2 regions of the Streptomyces sp. NPDC047315 genome follow, and region 1 is predicted to be linked to the other one. Evidence: riboswitches for the same ligand, from Rfam matches in the RefSeq annotation. Region 1 holds a riboswitch; the other holds the start of a gene.
The links. A riboswitch is a leader RNA that binds a small molecule or an ion and turns the genes downstream of it on or off. The one in region 1 is predicted to bind glycine.
Positions count from the first base shown of each region.

Region 1 (7,065 bases):
ATCCAGGTGGGTGATGCGTCCCTCACGAGTAAGACGAGCTGTCGCGAAATCCCTGCGGATCGGCGCCCGTGGGGCAACACTGGGAGCGGAACGACAGATACGGGGGAACGGCCATGACGGCACCATCTAGCCGCAGGACACACATCACACCAGAGCGAGAGAACCCAGCCATGTGCCAGCACCAACCAGCCTGCCCGACGTCAGACTCCGCCGACAGGGACGCCGCCCGTCTCCTGGCGCACCACCCCGAGCAGGGCTGGAGCCTGCTGTGCAACGGAGTGCTCCTGTTCGAGGACACGGGCGAGCTGCTGCCGGACGGTCAGGTCATCGCTCCGCACCGACCGCTCCAGACCAGCACGGCCGCATAGCCGGCACGTAGCAAAGGACGCGGCGCGGTACGAAGAGAGAAGAAAAGACGAAAGAGGGGCCGGACGGGACCGCAGAAGGTCTCCGTACCGGCCCCGATGCACGCCGCGGGGCGGCCGTGCGTCAGTTCTCGTACTCGTCCAGCGGCGGGCAGGAGCAGACCAGGTTCCGGTCGCCGAACGCCCCGTCGATGCGCCGCACCGGCGGCCAGTACTTGTCCGCGCTCGCCCCGGCGGGGAAGACCGCCTCGTCACGGCCGTAGGGGTGCGTCCACTCCCCGCCCAGCGCAGCCGCGGTGTGCGGGGCGTTCCGCAGCGGGTTGTCGTCCGCGGGCCACTCGCCCGAAGCGACCTTCTCGATCTCCGCCCGGATCGCGATCATCGCGTCGCAGAACCGGTCGAGCTCGGTCAGGTCCTCGCTCTCGGTGGGCTCGATCATCAGCGTCCCGGCGACCGGGAAGGACATCGTCGGCGCGTGGAAGCCGTAGTCGATCAGCCGCTTGGCGATGTCGTCGACGCTGACGCCGGTCGCCTTCGACAACGGCCGCAGGTCCACGATGCACTCGTGCGCGACCAGCCCGGCCGGGCCCGTGTACAGCACCGGGTAGTGCGGCTCCAGCCGCTTGGCCACGTAGTTCGCCGCGAGCACCGCGACCTGGGTGGCGCGCTTCAGACCCTCGCCGCCCATCAGCCGCACGTACGCCCAGGAGATGGGCAGGATGCCCGCCGAGCCCCAGGGGGCGGCCGAAATCGGGCCCACGCCCGTCTCGGGGCCCGCCGTCGGCTGGAGGGGGTGGTTCGGCAGGTACGGGGCGAGGTGCGCCCGGACCGCCACCGGACCGACGCCCGGACCGCCGCCGCCGTGCGGGATGCAGAAGGTCTTGTGCAGGTTCAGGTGCGAGACGTCGCCGCCGAAGACGCCCGGCTTCGCCAGCCCCACCAGCGCGTTGAGGTTGGCACCGTCGACGTACACCTGCCCGCCGGCCTCGTGCACCTGGGCGCAGATGTCGGCGACGTGCTCCTCGAACACCCCGTGGGTGGACGGGTAGGTGATCATCAGCACCGCCAACTCGTCCCGGTGCTTCGCTATCTTGGCGGTCAGGTCGTCGACGTCGACCTCGCCGTCGTCGGCGGTCTTGACGACGACGACCTTCATGCCGGCCATCACGGCGCTGGCCGCGTTGGTGCCGTGCGCGGAGGACGGAATCAGACAGACCGTGCGCTGCTCGTCGCCGTTGGCGCGGTGGTAGGCGCGGACGGCGAGGAGCCCGGCGAGCTCGCCCTGGGAGCCGGCGTTCGGCTGGAGGGAGACCTTGTCGTACCCCGTGACCTCGGCGAGTCGCTCCTCCAGCTCCCGCACGAGGGTGAGGTAGCCGTCGGCCTGGTCGACCGGGGCGAAGGGGTGGATCTGGCCGAATTCGGGCCAGGTCACCGGCTCCATCTCGGTGGTCGCGTTCAGCTTCATCGTGCAGGAGCCGAGCGGGATCATGCCGCGGTCCAGCGCGTAGTCCCGGTCGGCGAGTCGGCGCAGGTAGCGCAGCATCGCGGTCTCGGAGCGGTACTGGTGGAAGACCGGGTGGGTCAGGTACTCGTCGGTCCGCAGCAGGCCGTCGGGCAGCGCGTCCGAGGTGGTGGCGTCCAGCGCGTCGAGGTCGGCCTCGACGCCGAACGCGGCCCAGACGGCGGCCACGGCGCTGCGCGTGGTGGTCTCGTCGCAGGCGACGGAGACGTGGGAGTCGTCCACGAGGCGGAGGTTGACCCCGCCCTCGCGCGCGGCGGCGACCACGTCGGCAGCACGGCCCGGGACGCGCAGCGTCACGGTGTCGAAGTACGCACCGTGGACCACCTCGACCCCGCCGGCCGTCAGACCCGCGGCGAGCAGTGCGGCGTAGCGGTGGGTGCGCTCGGCGATGGAGCGCAGCCCCTGCGGACCGTGGTACACGGCGTACATTCCGGCCATCACGGCGAGCAGCACCTGCGCCGTGCAGATGTTGCTGGTGGCCTTCTCGCGGCGGATGTGCTGTTCGCGGGTCTGGAGGGCGAGGCGGTACGCCCTGTTCCCGTCGGCGTCGACGGAGACGCCGACGAGCCGTCCCGGCAGGCTGCGGGCGAACGTCTCGCGCACGGCCATGTAGCCGGCGTGCGGGCCGCCGAAGCCCATGGGGACGCCGAAGCGCTGCGTGGTGCCGACGGCGATGTCGGCGCCGAGCTCCCCGGGGGAGGTGAGCAGCGTCAGCGCGAGCAGGTCGGCGGCGACGGTGACGACCGCACCGAGGCCGTGGGCCTCCTCGATGACGGGCTTGATGTCCCGTACGGCCCCGGAGGCGCCCGGGTACTGCACGAGGACGCCGAAGACGCCGCGCTCGGCGATCTCGGCGGGGATGCCGTCGCTCAGGTCGGCGGTGACGACCTCGACGCCGGTCGGTTCGGCGCGGGTGCGGATCACGGCCACGGTCTGCGGCAGCGCGTCGGCGTCGACGAGGAAGACGCCGTCCTTCACCTTGCCGACGCGGCGGGCGAGCGACATGGCTTCGGCGGCGGCCGTGGCCTCGTCGAGGAGGGAGGCGCCGGAGGTGGGCAGGCCGGTGAGGTCGGCGACCGTCGTCTGGAAGTTCAGCAGGGCCTCAAGGCGGCCCTGGGAGATCTCCGGCTGGTACGGCGTGTAGGCGGTGTACCAGGAGGGGTTCTCCATGACGTTGCGCAGGATGACCGGCGGGGTGAAGGTGCCGTGGTAGCCGAGGCCGATCATCGACGTCATGACGGTGTTCCGGTCGGCGAGGTCGCGCAGTTCGGCGAGGACCTCGGCCTCGGTGCGCGCCTGCGGGAGGCCCAGGGCCTCGGCGCTCTTGATGACGTCGGGGACCGCGGCTGCGGTCAGCTCGTCCAACGAGCCGTACCCCACCTGCGCCAACATCTTGGCCTGGGCCTCGGCGTCGGGCCCTATGTGGCGCTGCTCGAAGGGGATGCCTCGCTCCAGCTGCGCGAGCGGGGTGCGGTTGGCGGTCATGTAGGCGGCCTCCTGGTCTGATGCGACCTGCGAGGGGCACCACGGCGCGGATGCCCTGGACGGCCTCCCCCTCTGTCATCTCAACCTGAGAGCTTCACCGGCCCGCCCGTTTTCGGGCGCGCCGGCTTTCACCGTCGGTGAGAGCGGATGCCGTCCGACGCCCGCTCTACTTTCCAGAGTGACCTCGTCCGTGCGGTACAGGTGCCTGAGAGATTCCGGGGAGGATTTGCTCCTTCGGCGCCGCCGGCGACCTTGCCGGTGGACTCTCCCGCACGGGGTCAGCAGCCGCTGCCAGCCTACCAGCGCACCCCTTGCCGGCTCGATCATGTGATCGCCCGAGTGGCCGACGCCCGCGATGTGCCCTTTCGTAAGCCTTAGGCAGCAGTTGCGACCCTCTGGAGGGACCGTGCAGACCGACATCGATCCGCGCAGCCTGATCGGGCGCAAGGCTTTCGACCGCGACGGGGTGAAGATAGGGACGGTCGACGAGGTGTACCTGGACGACGCGACGGGGTCACCCGAATGGGCCGCCGTCCGCACGGGGCTGTTCAGCCGGGACGCGTTCGTCCCCCTCGAACCGAGCACCGTCGTCGACAACGCGCTCCGCGTCCCCTACGAGCGCTCCCTGATCAAGGGCGCGCCGGACTTCGGGGTGGGCCGCCACCTCTCCCCCGAACAAGAACTCCAGCTCTACCACCACTACGGGCTCGAACTCTCTCTCCCCCCGGAAGCGCCCCCCGCCTCTCCCCCTTCCTCAGCTCCGTCCGCTCCGTCGGCCCCGTCCGCTCCGGACAGGTCCGCCGGCGACGACGGCTGATCCACCAGCGGCAACGGCTCGGACGGTGCGAGGTCCGGATCGTCCACGCGGAACGTCCGCACCCGCCCCGGTGCGCCCTGGGGCACCTCGAACCGCACGGTGACCCGCCCGACCCCGCTCCCCTGCACCCACCCCGCGCCGTACACGGCGTGCCGTACGTCCTGCCCGGCGGGCCACTGGCGTACGGAAGCCTCCGCTTCGGCCGGTCCGCCCCCGGCCGAGTCGCCCTCGCCCGCCCCGTCCCGGTGCGGCGCGGCGGACCCACCGGCCCCGTTCTCCTGCGACTGCCCAACACCGCTCGCACCGGCACCGGCACCGACCCCGGCCGCCCGGGCGCTGGCGGCCTGGGCGAACAGGTCCTCCTGCGTGTAGTCCGCGAGCCCCGACACCCCCACGCCGAGGAGCCGGACGCCGCCGGTGGTGTCCACCGCCTCCAGGAGCCGCGCCGCCGCCTCCCGGACCACCGTCGGGTCGTCCGTCGGCCCGCGGAGCGTCTCGGAGCGGGTCAGCGTGGAGAAGTCGTACCGCCGCACCTTCAAGACGATGGTGCGACCCGAGTGCCCGGACGCCCGCAGCCGCTGTACGCACCGGTCGGCCAGCCGCTCGACCTCGACGCGGATCCGCACCCGGTCGTGCAGGTCCACGTCGAAGGTGTCCTCCACCGACACGGACTTCGTGTCGCGCTCGGCGACCACGGGCCGGTCGTCGTGCCCGAGGGCCATCCGGTACAGCCCGGTCCCGTGGGCCTTGCCCACCAGCCGCACCAACTCGTCCTCGCCCGCCTGCACCAACTCCGCGCAGGTGGTGATCCCGCCGCGGCGCAGGTGCTCACCGGTGGCCGGCCCCACGCCGGGCAGGATCCGCACCGAGAGGGGCCCCAACAGCTCGCGCTCGGTGCCCGGCTCGATGAGGACGAGCCCGTCCGGCTTGGCCCGCTCGGAGGCGATCTTGGCGAGCATCTTCGACCCGGCCAGCCCCACGGACCCGGTCAGCCCGGTGACCGCCAGGATGTCCGCGCGCAGCCGCTCGCCGGCCGCCCGCGCCGACGCCGCGTCCCGGGCCGCCCCCGCGGCCTCCAGGTCCACGAACGCCTCGTCCAGGCTCAGCGGCTCCACCAGCGGGGAGAGCTCGCCGAGCAGCCGCATGACCTGCTCGCTGATGGAACGGTAGAAGGCGAACCGCGGCACCAGATACGCCGCGTTCGGCGCGAGGCGGCGGGCCTGCGCCATCGGCATCGCGGAGTGCACCCCGAAGACCCGCGCCTCGTACGACGCCGTGGCCACCACGCCGCGCGGGCCCAGCCCTCCGACGATGACCGGCTTCCCGCGCAGGCTCGGCTTCGCCGCCTGCTCGGCGGCGGCGAAGAAGGCATCCATGTCCAGATGCAGGATCGTCGGAGCGGCTCTCACGCCTCCGATGCTGCCTCATGCCACTGACAGCGCCCGGCAGGGCTGCCGTGCCGCGCCGGGCGCGGGAGCCAGGGTCAGCCTGCCCGGTCCCGCCTGCGGCGGGCCAGTTCGTCGGCGGGGTTGTTGCCGATCAGGGTCTCGCCGGTGTCGATGCGCTCGCCGTGCAGCTGACCGAGCGCGACCTCGACGTCCCGCCACACCACCCCCACCGCGATGCCGAAGACGCCCTGTCCGCCCTGGAGCAGATCGACGACCTCGTCCGGCGAGGTGCACTCGTAGACCGTCGCCCCGTCGCTCATCAGCGTCATCCGCTCAAGATCGGCGAAACCCCGCTCACGCAGGTGCTGCACGGCGGCTCGGATGTTCTGGAGCGCCACACCGGTGTCGAGGAAACGCTTGACGATCTTCAGCACGACGACGTCGCGGAAGCTGTAGAGCCGCTGGGTGCCCGATCCGTACGCCGGGCGGACGCTGGGCTCCACCAGACCGGTGCGCGCCCAGTAGTCGAGCTGTCGATAGGTGATCCCGGCCGCTGCACAGGCCGTCGGCCCCCGGTACCCCACCGTCTCCGGCTCCGCCTCGACCGCACCCCGCTGGAGCGGATACGGTCCGCCTTCCACCGGACTCCGTCCGGGGACGCCCCCAACCGCACCGTCGCCGCTGCTTCTCACGCCGACCCTCCGTCCTTGACCTGCCGACTCGACGGTAGGCAGTCGCCAGGGGTGCGTCAACGATCGCCGCGCTCGCCACGCCGAGTGATAATCACCCTAAGAGTGGTTTCACGTGCCCCAGATCGGGGAAAGGGTACGTGAATGGGCTAAAGCAGCCCCATCAGTCACTGACTGCTCGTCCCGAAGTCCTCGGGAGAGATCTGGTCGAGGAACTCACGGAACTTCTCCACCTCGTCCTCCTGCTCGTCCGGGATCGCGATCCCCGCGTCGTCGAGCACCCCGTCACTGCCGTAGATCGGCGTTCCGGTGCGCAGCGCGAGCGCTATGGCGTCGGAGGGACGCGCGCTCACCTCGACCCCGCTGGCGAAGACCAGCTCCGCGTAGAAGACCCCGTCCCGCAGGTCGGTGATGCGGACCTCGGTCAGCTCCTGGCCCACCGCGTCCAGCACGTCCTTGAAGAGGTCATGAGTCAGCGGTCTGCTGGGCGCCATGCCCTGCTGGGCGAAGGCGATCGCGGTCGCCTCCCCGGGACCGATCCAAATGGGGAGGTACCGATCGCCTCCCACTTCACGCAGGAGCACGATCGGTTGGTTGGAGGGCATTTCCACCCGGACACCCACAACGTCGAGCTCGTTCACACAGCAACCCTAGGCCGTGCGCGGCCCCTTTGGGTAGTCGGGCACGACCGTGATCAGTGGAGACGGACCCCCAGGGCGGTCTGCACGAGGGCCGCGTGGAGCCGTACGGACAGGGTCGCGAGCTCTTTCGCGGTGGCTTCCGCGTGTGCCCGGGTCTG
Region 1 is NZ_JBEYTZ010000071.1:2,861-9,925, forward strand. Features, by position in the region: gene ABZ842_RS38110 (DUF5999 family protein) at 171-368, shown strand; gene gcvP (aminomethyl-transferring glycine dehydrogenase) at 490-3,372, opposite strand; glycine riboswitch at 3,556-3,653, opposite strand; gene ABZ842_RS38120 (PRC-barrel domain-containing protein) at 3,779-4,189, shown strand; gene ABZ842_RS38125 (DNA polymerase IV) at 4,072-5,598, opposite strand; gene ABZ842_RS38130 (MerR family transcriptional regulator) at 5,673-6,218, opposite strand; gene ABZ842_RS38135 (bifunctional nuclease family protein) at 6,434-6,907, opposite strand; gene ABZ842_RS38140 (MerR family transcriptional regulator) at 6,961-7,065, opposite strand, start outside.

Region 2 (7,065 bases), on a different contig from region 1:
TTCCCTGCAATTCCCGCCGATTCACCTGTGATTCCAAGGGCCCAGGTGGGGATGCTCCCTAAATTCAGTTCACACATGAGGGAGTTGGGCAGAGAAAACGGGACCGTCTCCCAACGAGAGGTCCCGTGCGGGGTGCTGCTGCGGAAGCCGGAGCCGGGCCCGGTCGGTCAGTGACCGGCCACCGGCGGATAGCCGTAGCCGCCGGGGACGGCGCCGGGCGCGCCGCCGTGGGCGTCCCGGTCGTAGAAGGGTCGGGCGTTGGCGCGCAGCCACATCCCCACCGGGTCGTACTCGTCCGACAGCGCCACCGTCGACACCGGGAGCCCCTCGGGCACCGCCGTGATGGACTGCTGCATCATCGCCCGCACCGCGTCCACGGACTGCCGGCCGGTGTCGTACAGGTCGAGGCCGATGGCCAGGTACGGGGCGCCCAGCGCGGGTTGCACCCAGGCGCGGCGCAGCGAGCGCACCGCGGGCGTGTGGTGCGCGTTGCGCGACAGCAGTGCGTAGAAGTGCGGGATCTCCAGGGCGGGCTCGGACAGCCGCAGCGGCCCCGCGGGCATCCGGTCGAGGCCGGTGACGATCCTGCGCAGGTCGGGCCAGGGGATGCCGACGCCGCCGCCGGGCGCGTGCGGGTTCAGCCAGATGCCCCAACGGTCGGGGAAGAGGGCGCGGGCCGCGTCGAGCCCGGTGACGACCTCGTGGGCGCGGTTCCAGCCGGAGACGGAGAGCTCCTGGGCGGAGGTGACGGCGGGGGCGTAGCCGACGCCGTCGACCTCCAGGTTTCCGTACTGGGCGTCGGGGGAGCCGGGGCGGCCGTGCCACAGGAGCATCCAGATGCGTCCGGCGCTCGGGTCGGCGAGCGCCTGGAGCAGCGCCTCGTACGCGTCGTACCGTCCGGGGGTCACCTGGCGGAGCATGTGCTCGATCTGCCCGGTCGCCGCGGTGCCTGACGCGCTCACCCTGTTCCGCCCCTTCGTGCCGACCCTGTCTCGAACCTGCCCCGCTGCTCGCCCCGTGGAACAACCGGTGGTGACGGAGCCAGCTTAAACGGGACGCCCGACAGCACGCGGCCCCTCTCGGGTGCTTCACCCGCGTCGGGCCCGCGGAGCCGCCCACGGGGCCCGCCATCCGCTCGTGGAAGCGCTGTGTCCACCCGTGTGGAGCCCGGCGTCCGCCCGCGCCCCCGCGTCGGCCCGTGACGCCGCTACCGCCGCTCGTAGAAGGGGCGGACCTTCGCCAGCATCCACTCGCCCACCGGGTCCTGTGCGACGTCCAGCAGGACCAGGTTCACCGGCCAGGGTGCCTGGACGCGGCCGAGGGCGCGCCCCAGCGCGTCGAGCGGGGCGGACTGCTCGGCGGGCCCCCACGCGGAGAGCTGGACGCCGATGAAGAGCGACGGGTCGCCGCCCTCGATCGAGGCCAGCGCCCGACGCGCGGTCATCACCACGCCCGCGCCCTGGAACTCCTCCGATGCGACGCTCAGGAACTCCACCGGGTCCTCCTGCCAGTCCGGCTCGAACAGCCGCACCCGGCCGCCGCTCGCCGAGCCGGCGCCGAGGTCGCCGCCGGGGAGCGCGTCCCCGAGCGGAGGCCGGCCGTCGCGGCACAGCTCCGCGACCGCGGGCGGCGGCAGCGGGACGCCGACCGTGCCGCCCGGGTTCACCGCGATGCCCACCTGCGGCTGGAGTCCGCGGGCGAACTCCCGCGCCGGCGCGACGACGTACGAGACGTAGTCGCCGACGCAGCTGCGGTACTGCTGCTCGGAGCTGAACACCGGTACGTACGCGGCGCCGTCGATCTCCATCATCGGCAGGTCGAGCTCGCGGCTGTCCGGGGCGCCGCCCTGCGGCAGCGGCACCCATATCTCACTGCGGCCCAACACCTCGACGAGCCGTGCGCCCGCCCCGGGGTCGCCCAGCGAAGCGGCGAGCGCCCGCTCCAACTCGTTCGCGGGCCACGCGCCCGTCTCCAGCAGCTCCATCGGTCCCGTCATGCCCATCCCGCTCCGCACCTCTCCCCGGCCTCTCCCCGACTCGACCGCAAAGACTCTAGGGGGTGTCCACCTCGCCGCCGCGCGCCGGCTGTGCGCCGCGGAAGGCGATGCGGGTGAGGGTCGTGGCTGCCGGGCGGTCGAGCAGGGTCACGGAGGCGCAGCCGGGCGGGACGACACCGGCCTCCGCGTCCGCGATCAGCCGGCCGGCGGCCCGGCGGTGGCGCGCGAAGGCGTAACCGGAGACTCCGCGTCCGCGCTCGCGCTGGCCCTCCCGGGCCACCTCGGGCGGGACGTCCAGCAGGAACAGATGCAGGCCCGTGCCGCGCCGCCGGGCCTGGCGGGCGAGCCAGCGGCGCACCCACGCCTGGGTGCCGCAGTCGTGGACGACGACGCTGCGGCCCGAGCGCAGCGCCTTGCGCAGCCCGGCGTAGTGCGCGACGCGGACGAAGGGGCGGTACAGGGCGTACGGCAGGAAGTGCGGCATCGCCGTGTCCCAGCGGTCGCGGGTGTCCTGGGAGTCGATGCGCGGGCCCCGGAACGTGCGTCTGATCAGGGTGGACTTGCCGCTGCCGGGGAGCCCGGAGACCACGACGACGTCGCCCGCCGCAAAGGTGAGTGAGCGCGGGCTGCGCCCCGAGCGGCCCCGTAGGTCTCGTAGATCCTGTAGGTCCCGTAGGTCCTGTAGGTCTCGTGGGGCGGATGCTTCCGAAACCGCAGCCGGTGCCGGTGCCGGTGTCGGCGGCGCTGGCTCCCCCACCCGCTCCCGCACGGGCACCTGTGGCTGTGCGGGCACCCCCGCGGTGTTGGCGTAGGCACCGGAGTGCTGCAACGTCATCACACCCTCCTCCCCCGGTTCAGGTCACCCACACACATGCCCATGGAGCGTAAAGAAATGGTAATTCGCCGCCACTGATTTCTTCGGTGATCCACCGCGCCCGGTGTTGCGCGCCGGTCCGGATGCGCTCCGGGCGCGCTCCGGAACGCACGGGACCGCGGACGATCAGGTCCGCACTCCCCCTTCCCGCCCGCGCGTGCAATGATGTGCGCGCCAACTGCATACCGGCCGCTTGAATCCACGCGGGAGAGTCCCGGCACGTCCGCCGGGCGCCGAAGGAGCAAGTTCCTCCCTTGAATCTCTCAGGCCCCGTACCGCGTGCGACGAGGCAGATCTGAAAAGCGGGCCGCATCAGCCGGCTCCACCCAAGGTGCAAGTCACGACCGTACGCCCATCAGTACGTACGATCGCGACGAACCTCTCAGGTTCCGATGACAGATGGGGAGGATCGTCCTCGTCGTCATGTGTTTCCGTCATGTCCTGGGAGAAGCGTCCATGAGCCCGTCCGCGAACACCGCCCCCCGCCGCACCGCCCTCGACGCGCTGCACCGCTCGCTGGGCGCCACCATGACCGACTTCGCCGGCTGGGACATGCCGCTGCGGTACGGCAGCGAGCGCGACGAGCACAACGCCGTGCGCACCGCCGCGGGGCTCTTCGACCTCTCCCACATGGGCGAGATCACCGTCACCGGCCCGCAGGCCGCCGCCCTGCTGGACCACGCCCTGGTCGGCAACATCTCCACCGTCGGCGCCGGCCGCGCCCGTTACACGATGATCTGCCGCGAGGACGGCGGCATCCTCGACGACCTGATCGTGTACCGCACCGGGGGTGCGGAGTACATGGTCGTCGCGAACGCGGGCAACGCCCAGATCGTCCTCGACGCCCTCGTCGAGCGCTCCGCGGGCTTCGACGCCGAGGTGCGCGACGACCGCGACGCGTACGCCCTGATCGCCGTCCAGGGCCCGGCGTCCCCCGGCATCATGAAGTCCGTCACCGACGCCGACCTCGACAGCCTGAAGTACTACGCGGGCCTGCCGGGCACGGTCGCGGGCGTGCCCGCGCTGATCGCCCGCACCGGCTACACCGGCGAGGACGGCTTCGAACTCTTCGTCGCGCCGGAGCACGCCGAGGAGCTGTGGCGGGCGCTGACCGAGGCCGGGGCGCCCGTGGGCCTGGTGCCGGCCGGGCTGTCCTGCCGGGACACCCTGCGCCTGGAGGCGGGCATGCCGCTGTACGGGCACGAGCTGACGACCGCGCTCACCCCGTTCGACGCAGGTCTCGGCCGGGTCGTGAAGTTCGAGAAGGAGGGCGACTTCGTGGGGCGCGCCGCGCTGACCGAGGCCGCCGCGCGCGCCGAGTCCGCGCCGCCGCGCAAGCTGGTCGGCCTGGTCGCCGAGGGCCGGCGGGTGCCCCGCGCCGGCTATCCGGTGGTCGCCGACGGCGCGGTGATCGGCGAGGTCACCTCCGGCGCGCCGTCCCCGACCCTCGGCAAGCCGATCGCGATGGCGTACGTCGACGCGGCGCACGCGGAGCCGGGGACGGCGGGCGTCGCGGTCGACATCCGGGGCGCGCACGAGCCGTACGAGGTCGTGGCGCTCCCCTTCTACCGTCGCCAGAAGTGAGCCACGGCCCCCTCCGCCCCCCTCCGCCCCCCTGCGCCCCCATTCCCCTCTCGTTCCCTTCGGCGGCTGTCCTGCCCGGCCACGGGAAGTGACCAGCGGCACGTCAGTGCGCCGCCCGTCCGTCCATCCGCCCTTTCCGCATACAGGAGAATTCAGGTCATGAGCAACCCCCAGCAGCTGCGTTACAGCAAGGAGCACGAGTGGCTGTCGGCCGCCGAGGACGGCGTGTCGACGGTCGGGATCACCGAGTTCGCCGCGAACGCGCTCGGTGACGTCGTCTTCGCCCAGCTCCCCGCGGTGGGCGACGACGTCACCGCGGGCGAGTCCTGCGGCGAGCTGGAGTCCACCAAGTCCGTCAGCGACCTGTACTCGCCGGTGTCGGGGGAGGTCACGGAGATCAACCAGAACGTCGTCGACGACCCGTCGTTGGTGAACAGCGCCCCCTTCGAGGGCGGCTGGCTGTTCAAGGTGCGGGTTACCGGCGAGCAGGACGAGCTGCTCACGGCCGACGAGTACGCCGCGTTCGCCGCGGGCTGACGGTCACACTCCGTACGACCACAGACAGCACACAGGGATCAAGGGACACAGGGACTCACACATGTCGCTTCTCAACACCCCTCTCCACGAGCTGGACCCGGACGTCGCCGCCGCCGTCGACGCCGAGCTCCACCGACAGCAGTCGACCCTGGAGATGATCGCCTCGGAGAACTTCGCTCCGGTCGCGGTCATGGAGGCCCAGGGTTCGGTCCTGACCAACAAGTACGCCGAGGGCTACCCCGGCCGCCGCTACTACGGCGGCTGCGAGCACGTCGACGTGGTCGAGCAGATCGCGATCGACCGCATCAAGGAGCTCTTCGGCGCCGAGCACGCCAACGTGCAGCCGCACTCGGGCGCCCAGGCCAACGCGGCGGCGATGTTCGCGCTGCTGAAGCCGGGCGACACGATCATGGGTCTGAACCTCGCCCACGGCGGGCACCTGACCCACGGCATGAAGATCAACTTCTCCGGCAAGCTCTACGACGTGGTCGCCTACCACGTGGACGACGCCACCGGTCAGGTCGACATGGCCGAGGTCGAGAAGCTGGCCAAGGAGTCCCGCCCGAAGCTGATCGTGGCCGGCTGGTCCGCGTACCCGCGCCAGCTGGACTTCGCCGCCTTCCGCCGGATCGCGGACGAGGTCGGCGCGTACCTGATGGTCGACATGGCCCACTTCGCGGGCCTGGTGGCGGCCGGGCTGCACCCGAACCCGGTGCCGCACGCCCACGTCGTGACCACGACCACGCACAAGACGCTGGGCGGCCCCCGCGGCGGCGTGATCCTCTCCACCGCCGAGCTGGCGAAGAAGATCAACTCCGCGGTCTTCCCCGGCCAGCAGGGCGGCCCGCTGGAGCACGTCATCGCGGCGAAGGCGGTCTCCTTCAAGGTCGCCGCGTCCGAGGAGTTCAAGGAGCGCCAGCAGCGCACCCTGGACGGCGCGCGGATCCTCGCCGAGCGGCTGGTCCGCGAGGACGTCACCGAGCACGGCGTATCGGTGCTGTCGGGCGGCACGGACGTGCACCTGGTCCTGGTGGACCTGCGCGACTCCGAGCTGGACGGGCAGCAGGCCGAGGACCGGCTCCACGAGGTCGGCATCACGGTCAACCGCAACGCCGTCCCGAACGACCCGCGGCCCCCGATGGTTACCTCGGGCCTGCGGATCGGTACCCCGGCGCTGGCCACCCGCGGCTTCGGCGAGGAGGACTTCCGCGAGGTCGCGGACGTGATCGCGGAGGCGCTGAAGCCGTCGTACGACGCGGCGGCGCTGCGTGATCGGGTCTCGGCGCTGGCGGCGAAGCACCCGCTGTACCCCGGCCTGTAACCCGTACGTTTGTACGAGGTGCGGGGGCATCGCGCACACTGAACGGTGAGCCGGTGCCCCCGCTCGTACGTCACCCCCCGCCCCTTCCTCCGCATCCGTCCCACACGCACCGCCCGCACCGCTCTGCACCGCCTGCACTGCCGGCAGACAACGGCGTCTACCAACCCGCTAGGAGTTCTCCGTGGCCATCTCGGTCTTCGACCTGTTCTCGATCGGCATCGGCCCGTCCAGCTCGCACACGGTCGGCCCGATGCGTGCGGCCCGGATGTTCGCCCGGCGGTTGAAGAACGAGGGCCTGCTCGCCCACACCACCGCGGTCCGCGCCGAGCTCTTCGGCTCCCTGGGCGCCACCGGCCACGGCCACGGCACCCCCAAGGCGGTGCTGCTGGGCCTGGAGGGCGCCTCCCCGCGCACGGTCGACGTCGAGGGCGCCGACGAGCGCGTGGCGACGATCAGGGCGGCGGGCCGGCTGAACCTCCTCGGGGCGCACGAGATCGCCTTCGACGCCGACGAGGACCTGGTCCTGCACCGCCGCAAGGCGCTGCCGTACCACGCGAACGGCATGACGATCACGGCGTACGACGCCGAGGGCGCGACCGTGCTGGAGAAGACGTACTACTCGGTCGGCGGCGGCTTCGTCGTCGACGAGGACGCGGTCGGCGAGGACCGCATCAAGCTCGACGACACCGTGCTGAAGTACCCCTTCCGCACCGGCGACGAGCTGCTGCGGCTCACCAAGGAGACCGGACTCTC
Region 2 is NZ_JBEYTZ010000011.1:73,786-80,850, forward strand. Features, by position in the region: gene ABZ842_RS15135 (enhanced serine sensitivity protein SseB C-terminal domain-containing protein) at 168-962, opposite strand; gene ABZ842_RS15140 (enhanced serine sensitivity protein SseB) at 1,208-1,996, opposite strand; gene ABZ842_RS15145 (AAA family ATPase) at 2,052-2,831, opposite strand; glycine riboswitch at 3,065-3,158, shown strand; gene gcvT (glycine cleavage system aminomethyltransferase GcvT) at 3,327-4,454, shown strand; gene gcvH (glycine cleavage system protein GcvH) at 4,614-4,991, shown strand; gene glyA (serine hydroxymethyltransferase) at 5,053-6,312, shown strand; gene ABZ842_RS15165 (L-serine ammonia-lyase) at 6,494-7,065, shown strand, end outside.
Region 2: it holds a riboswitch for glycine, as region 1 does, so the genes downstream of both, gcvT (glycine cleavage system aminomethyltransferase GcvT) here and gcvP (aminomethyl-transferring glycine dehydrogenase) in region 1, are expected to answer to the same signal.